DNA from 2 places in the Streptomyces sp. NPDC002463 genome. Region 1 is predicted to be linked to the other one. Evidence: riboswitches for the same ligand, from Rfam matches in the RefSeq annotation. Region 1 holds a riboswitch; the other holds the start of a gene.

What was found. A riboswitch is a leader RNA that binds a small molecule or an ion and turns the genes downstream of it on or off. The one in region 1 is predicted to bind cyclic di-AMP.
Region 2: it holds a riboswitch for cyclic di-AMP, as region 1 does, so the genes downstream of both, ACFYX3_RS33565 (M23 family metallopeptidase) here and ACFYX3_RS29815 (transglycosylase SLT domain-containing protein) in region 1, are expected to answer to the same signal.

Annotation. Positions count from the first base shown of each region.
Region 1 is NZ_JBIARL010000016.1:197,103-200,612, reverse strand. It holds gene ACFYX3_RS29825 (phosphocholine-specific phospholipase C) at 1-576, shown strand, start outside; gene ACFYX3_RS29820 (hypothetical protein) at 630-1,232, opposite strand; cyclic di-AMP (ydaO/yuaA leader) riboswitch at 1,609-1,792, shown strand; gene ACFYX3_RS29815 (transglycosylase SLT domain-containing protein) at 1,797-2,633, shown strand; gene ACFYX3_RS29810 (phosphoribosyltransferase family protein) at 2,617-3,510, opposite strand, start outside.
Region 2 is NZ_JBIARL010000021.1:142,005-145,514, reverse strand. It holds gene ACFYX3_RS33570 (GntR family transcriptional regulator) at 1-628, opposite strand, end outside; gene ACFYX3_RS33565 (M23 family metallopeptidase) at 807-1,577, opposite strand; cyclic di-AMP (ydaO/yuaA leader) riboswitch at 1,590-1,753, opposite strand; gene ACFYX3_RS33560 (M16 family metallopeptidase) at 1,952-3,349, opposite strand; gene ACFYX3_RS33555 (M16 family metallopeptidase) at 3,346-3,510, opposite strand, start outside.

The DNA of each region.
Region 1 (3,510 bases):
CTCGACCGCTTCGAGTTCGGCTCCGCGGGCAAGATCCTCGCCTGGTTCTCGATGACGAACCAGGGCACGGAGGCCAAGCGGTCGGCGCACTTCTCGATCCACCCCCACCAGTACCGGGACACCGCCGCCTGGCAGTACACCGTCGACCCCGGCGGCACGGCCACCGACTACTTCAACATCGGCCTCGGCTCGGGCTCGGGGAAGTACGACATCTCGATGATGGGCCCCAACCGCTTCCTGCGCCGCTTCATCGGGGACGCCTCGAAGGCGGGCAAGGCGGTCGAGGTGGCCGCCAGGTACGCGCCGGAGGCGGGTACGGGCAAGACGGCCCTGTGGTTCAAGATGACCAACACCTCGGCCGGGCCCGTCACCTTCACGATCCGCTCGAACGCCTACCGCTCGGACGGCCCGTGGACGTACACGGTGCCGGCGAACTCCAGCCGCGAGGACTTCTTCAACGCGGTGGCGTACAACGACGGCTGGTACGACTTCACGATCCTCGCCGACATCGACGGCACCTGGTCGCGCCGGTACACCGGCCACATCGAGACCGGAGCCCCGAGCATCAGCGGCTGATCCCCCGCGGGTCCGGGCGGCGGCATGGCCGCCGCCCGGCCTCCGGTACGGCGTCAGCGGCCCGCTTCGGCGGCGCGCCGGACCGTGGCGTCGAGGAGGGCCACCGCGTCGGCGGCGGTACGGCCGGGGGCCCGGTTCCACGGCCCGATCAGCTCCTGCCAGCCGCGCGACCGGAGTTCGGTCATGATCCAGGCGGCCGCCTCGTTCATGGTGTCCGCGCTGCCGTAGCCGAGGCGGTGGGCGGCGAGGAGGGCACCGCAGACGCACCGGGCACCGCGTGCGTCGCGCAGCTTGTACGGGGCATTCTGCCAGCCCCACTCGGTCAGCACGAGGCGCGCGTAGCCGAGGTGCACCGAGGGGCGGAGGTCGGCCTGGCCGATGCGGCGCCAGGTGTGCAGCCGGTCCGGAAGCACGGCTCCGAGCCGTCCCGGGATCCGGCGCTCGGCGGGGAGCTCCGGCGGGAGGGTGGCCAGGGCCTCGGCCACGAGCCGGTCCACCGGCACGCTGAGCAGCTTCCGCCAGCCGTCCTCAGCGGGCGGCGACTCCTCGGGGGCGGTCCAGTCCGTGACGATCCGCTGCCAGGTGGCGCTCTCGAAGAGGGCGGCCGCCTCGCGGTCGAGGGTGTCGGGGCTGAGCAGGGCGGTGGAGGGCGGCATGGAGGTGTCTCCTGGGTCGACTGCCTCCACCTTTCACGATGAATGTCCCTTTTGCGACTTTTACCCCCACATGGAGCACCGCTCGCATCCATGCCACTCCACCCCTCGACGAACACCCCACCCCAGGCAATTTCCCCCCATTTACTCACGAAAGGAATTACGCACCATATGGGACATTGCGGTCCTGGTGACGCGACTCACTCATACGACCCGCCGGTCCGGCCGCCCCCTCTCCCGCCCCATACCGGACAAGGAAGTTCGATGCCTCCCGGACGGCATCGATCTTGAATTCCCCGAATTCCGTGATCCATTTCCCGATGCCCGCGACCCACTCCCCTTGTTATCCGTCGCATTACTGGCCTACGGTCACCTCCATTCGAGCGGAACGCCCAATCCTGCCGCCGCTCGGTAAAACTCCCTTTCACCCGACGGCAGGAGCGGGGGACCCACGAATACGCCGGTCCGGATTCCGGAACGGCTCGGGGTGCAGCCGCGTGCGCGCGGCCGGACATCTCCCGTCCGAACCCGACAGCTCACCCCGCAGGCGCCGGAGAGGAAACCGTCATGCCTGCTCACGGTAAGCACCGCCGTCACCGCCGCAGCCCCGTCTCCCGCGGCCTCGCCCTGGTCGGCACGGGTGGCGCCGCACTCGCCCTGCCGCTCATCGCCCCGGCCGTCGCCGACGCCGCGCCCGTGTCCGGCGCCCCGGAGATCGCCGTCCAGAGCCTCGCCGCCCCGGTCGCGGCCAAGGCTCCCGCCGCCCCGGCCGCCGCGCACACGTACACCGTCGTGAGCGGTGACTCGCTTTCCCTGATCGCCCACAAGAAGGGAATTCAGGGAGGCTGGAAGAACCTTTACCACGCCAACAAGAGCGTCGTGGGTGACAATCCGTCACTCATTCACCCCGGCCTCGAACTGACGATTCGTCGGGATTCCGTGAAGGCCGCCCCCACGCAGGCGAAGACGAAGCCGGCCACCCCCGCCGTCGCCGCCGGAACGGGCTCCTCCGCCGCCGCGGCCGCTCCGGCCGTCGCCGCCCCCGCCGCCGTCAAGGCGGCCACGGTCGCCGCGACGAACTACGCCGACAACCTCGACGGATGGATCCGTGAGTCGCTGGCCATCATGGGCCAGCACGGCATCCCCGGCTCCTACGACGGCATCTTCCGCAACGTCATGCGCGAGTCGTCCGGCAACCCCCAGGCCATCAACCTCTGGGACTCCAACGCGGTCGCCGGCACCCCCTCGAAGGGCCTGCTCCAGGTCATCGAGCCGACCTTCCTCGCCTACCACGTGCCCGGCACGTCCCTGGACCTGTTCGACCCGGTCGCCAACATCACCGCCGCCTGCAACTACGCGGCCGACCGCTACGGCTCCATCGACAACGTCAACTCGGCGTACTGATCCCCTCACGCCGGAAGTGCTCGGCGAACCAGGAGGTGGCGAGGTCCGCCACCTCCTCCAGGGCGCCCGGCTCCTCGAAGAGGTGGCCGGCGCCCCCCACCACGGCGAGCCGGTTCTCGCAGCGCAGCAGCGCCAGGGCCCGCCGGTTGAGGTCCAGGACCATCGCGTCCGCGCCGCCCACCACCAGGAGCGTCGGGGCACGCACCCGTGCCAGGTGCTCGGCCGCGAGGTCCGGCCGACCGCCGCGCGAGACGACGGCGCTCACCGGGGACTCGGGCTCGGCGGCCGCCCACAGCGCGGCCGCCGCACCCGTGCTCGCACCGAAGTACCCGAGCGGCAGCCCCGCGCTCTCGGGACGCCCGGCCAGCCACTCCGTGGCCCCGGCGAGCCGCCCGGCGAGGAGCGGGGTGTCGAAGACATGCGCCCGGTCCACCGCCTCCGACTCGGTCAGCAGGTCGAAGAGCAGCGTCCCGAGTCCCGCCCGGTTGAGCTCGGCGGCCACGGCCCGGTTCCGGGGGCTGTGGCGACTGCTGCCGCTGCCGTGCGCGAACAGGACGATGCCGCCCGCACCCTCGGGCACCGCGAGCCGCCCACCGAGGCTGACGCCGTCGACCGGGATCCGTACGTCCGTGTCCTGCACGACGGGGGCCCGCCCGGCTCTGTTCCGCTCCAGGCAGTCGATGACCTCGGCGTCCGGGGTCTGCGAGAAGTCCCGGTAGAACTGCCCGATCGCGAAGAAGAGCTCCGGGGCGTGCACGCTGACGGTCTCGTCGGCCTCGCCGCCGACACGGGCCGTCCAGCCCTTCGGCGCCACCGGCACGGCGAGCACGATCCGGGCGGCACCCCTGGCCCGCACCACCCGGCAGGCCGCCAGCGC
Region 2 (3,510 bases), on a different contig from region 1:
GCTCCGGACTTTTGAGCCGGTGCAGCGGCATCGAGCGTTCCGCGTGGAGCGCGGTCAGCGCCCGCGCCCGCTCGGCGTCCCCGCGCGCCACGGCGTCCACGATCGCGCCGTGCTCGGCCCAGGCCTCGACCGGCTGGGCGGGCTGCTCCACGACGTACGTCCAGGCGATCTTCTGCCTCAGTTGAGTGAGCAGCGCCGTCAGAGCGGGGCTCCCGGAGGCCTGCGCGAGCGTCTCGTGGAACCAGCCGCCGAGCGAGCGCAGATCCTCGCCCTGATCTCGCCTGGCCCGCTCCTGCCCCAGCCTGACCAGGCCGCGCAGCACCTTGAGGTGCGCCTCGGTGCGCCGCTGCGCGGCCCGTGCGGCCCCCAGCGGTTCGAGCAGCGCCCGCATGTCGAGCAGGTCGGCGGCCTCCTGCTCGGTCGGCTCGGCGACGTGGGCGCCCGCGTGGCGGCGGGTGACGACGAAGCCCTCGGACTCCAGGGTGCGCAGCGCCTCGCGGACCGGGACCCGGGAGACCCCGTACCGGCGGGCGAGCTGCTCCTCGGTCAGCCGACCGCCCCGCTCGTACACGCCGGAGACGATGTCGTCCCGGATCGCCGTGCATACCGAGTGCGCGGGAATGCGCATGTCCGACCTCCGCCTTGGTGCGCGCGAGACAATTCCAGCGGCGCCTGTTCTGCGCCGATCGTCGACTCTATTGCAGCCCGCCGGAATTTCCGATGCCCCGGCGTAATCCATGGAAGTCTTTTGGACAGCGAAAAGCCCCGGCTCAGTACGAGCCGGGGCTTTTGAGACGCGGTGCGGGTCAGACGTTCACGCCGCGGGCGCGGAGGTACGTGATCGGGTTGATGTCCGAGCCGTACTCGGGGCTGGTGCGCGCCTCGAAGTGGAGGTGCGGGCCGGTCGAGTTCCCGGAGGAGCCGGAGACGCCTATCTGCTGGCCCGGCTCGACGGTCTGGCCGACGTAGACCCCGATGGAGGAGAGGTGCCCGTACTGGGTGTACGTGCCGTCGTTCATCCGGATCACGATGTTGTTGCCGTACGCGCCGCCCCAGCCGGCCTCGACGACGGTGCCGGAGCCGACGGAGACGACCCGGGTGCCGTAGGCGGCGTGGAAGTCGATGCCGGAGTGGTGGCCGGAGGACCAGAGCGAGCCGCCGGTCTTGTAGCCGGTGGAGACGTACGAGCCGGCGACGGGGGCCTGGAAGGAGGCGAGGCGGCGGCGCTCGGCCTCGCGGGCGGCGCGCTCGCGCTCCAGCCGGATCTCCTTGGCGCGGGCCTCCGCCTTGCGCTTCGCCTCGGCCTTGGCCTTCGCCTCGGCGATGGCCTCGACGGCCTCCTGCTCCTGGGCGGTGGCCTGGGCGTTGATCGGGTCGACGAGGGAGTCCTCGGTGATCACCTGGGTGAGGCCGGTGTCCTCGACGGAGCGGTCGTCCGTGTCGGCGGCGAGTGCCGGGGAGGCGAGGGTTCCGATGACGCCGGTGGTGGCGAGCGTCGCGACGCCGGCGATGCCCACGCTGCGGCGCGCCATCCGGCTCGGACCACGATGCTTCCCGGTGGCACGGGTGAACGCCATGTAGAGGCTGATCCTTTCCTTCCTTCTCGCCTACCGGGTTAGCTGACGGGTTCGGAGCAGGAAGGTCTCCTACGAGCCCCTCCGTACGAGACGAAGGCGCCCGATTCACCCCAGGGACGATGCGGGTCCCCGGCTCCCCAGGCTCGCGCCTGACGGGGACTCGGCGATGACTGTCCGATGCCGCGGTTGCGGCACGTGCACTGACGAACAGCCGCACCGACGCTATGCGGATCGTCTTTCAATCACCAACCGGACACGCCTTTTGTAAGACATGCCACAGGGCAAACGATCACCTTGACCGCAATACGGACAAAGCGGAGGACCCCGACGAACTATGCCGTCGGGGTCCTCTCGTTGGCGTCTCGGAACCGGAATCAGCCCGTCACGACGGTCACTTCACCGATGCCGAGCGCACGCACCGGCTCCGCGATCTGCGACGCGTCGCCGACGAGCACGGTGACGAGCCGGTCCACCGGGAAGGCGCTGACCACGGCGGCCGTCGCCTCGACGGTGCCGGTCTCGGCCAGCCGCGCGTACAACTGGGCCTGGAAGTCGTCCGGGAGGTGCTGCTCCACCTGGTCGGCGAGCGTCCCTGCGACGGAGGCCGCCGTCTCGTACTTGAGGGGCGCCACCCCCACCAGGTTCTGCACGGCCGTCTCCCGCTCGGCGTCCGTGAGGCCCTCGGCGGCGAGGGTGCGCAGCACCTTCCACAGGTCGTCGAGCGCCGGACCCGTGTTGGGAGTGTCGACGGAGCCGCTGATGGCGAGCATCGACGCGCCGTTCCCCTCGGCGTCCGAGCGGAGCACCTGGCCGAAGGCCCGCACGCCGTACGTGTAGCCCTTCTCCTCGCGCAGGACCCGGTCCAGACGCGAGGTCAGGGTGCCGCCGAGGCAGTACGTGCCGAGGACCTGGGCCGGCCAGACGCTGTCGTGCCGGTCGGGGCCGACCCGGCCGATCAGCAGCTGCGTCTGAACGGCGCCGGGACGGTCCACGATGACGACCCGTCCGGTGTCGTCGGCGGTGATCGGCGGCATCGGGAGCGGCTCGGCCGGTTCACCGGTCCAGGCGCCCAGCGTCTCGGCGAGGACCTTCTCCAGGTCGACGCCGGTCAGGTCACCGACGACCACGGCGGTGGCCGTGCCGGGCCGGACGTACGCCTCGAAGAAGGCGCGGACGGCGGCGGCGTCGATCGCGGCGACGGTCTCCTCGGTGCCCTGGCGCGGCCGGGACATCCGGGACTCGGCCGGGAACAGCTCCTTGGAGAGCTGCTTGGCGGCGCGGCGCCCCGGGTTGGCCGTCTCGTGCGGGATCTCGTCGAGACGGTTGCGCACCAGGCGCTCGATCTCGGTGTCCAGGAACGCCGGGGCGATGAGGGCCTCGGAGAGCAGCCCGAGCGCCTTGGGCAGCCGGGAGACCGGGACCTCCAGGGAGACCCGTACGCCCGGGTGGTCGGCGTGCGCGTCGAGCGTGGCGCCGCAGCGCTCCAGCTCGGCCGCGAACTCCTCGGCGCTGTGCTGGTCGGTGCCCTCGGAGAGCGCGCGGGCCATGATGGTCGCGACACCGTCGAGACCGGCGGGCTCGGCGTCCAGCGGCGCCGGCAGGAAGATCTCCACGGCGACGACCTGCTGGCCGGGGCGGTGGCTGGTGAGCACGGTCAGGCCGTTGTCCAGCGTGCCGCGGTCCGGGGCCGGGAAGGCCCACGGCTTCGCGGCGCCCGGCTGGGGCTGCGGGTGGAAGTCCATGCTCGTCAAAGACACGGCGGCGTCGGTCACTGGTCCGCTCCCTCTTCGTCATCGCCGTCGGCGTTGTCGCTCTGCTCGGTCGCCAGGGGCTCGTAGACGAGCACCGCGCGGTTGTCGGGGCGCAGCTTGGCCGCGGCGACCTCGCGCACCTCGTCGGCGGTGATCTCCAGAACGCGGTCGACGGCGGTCAG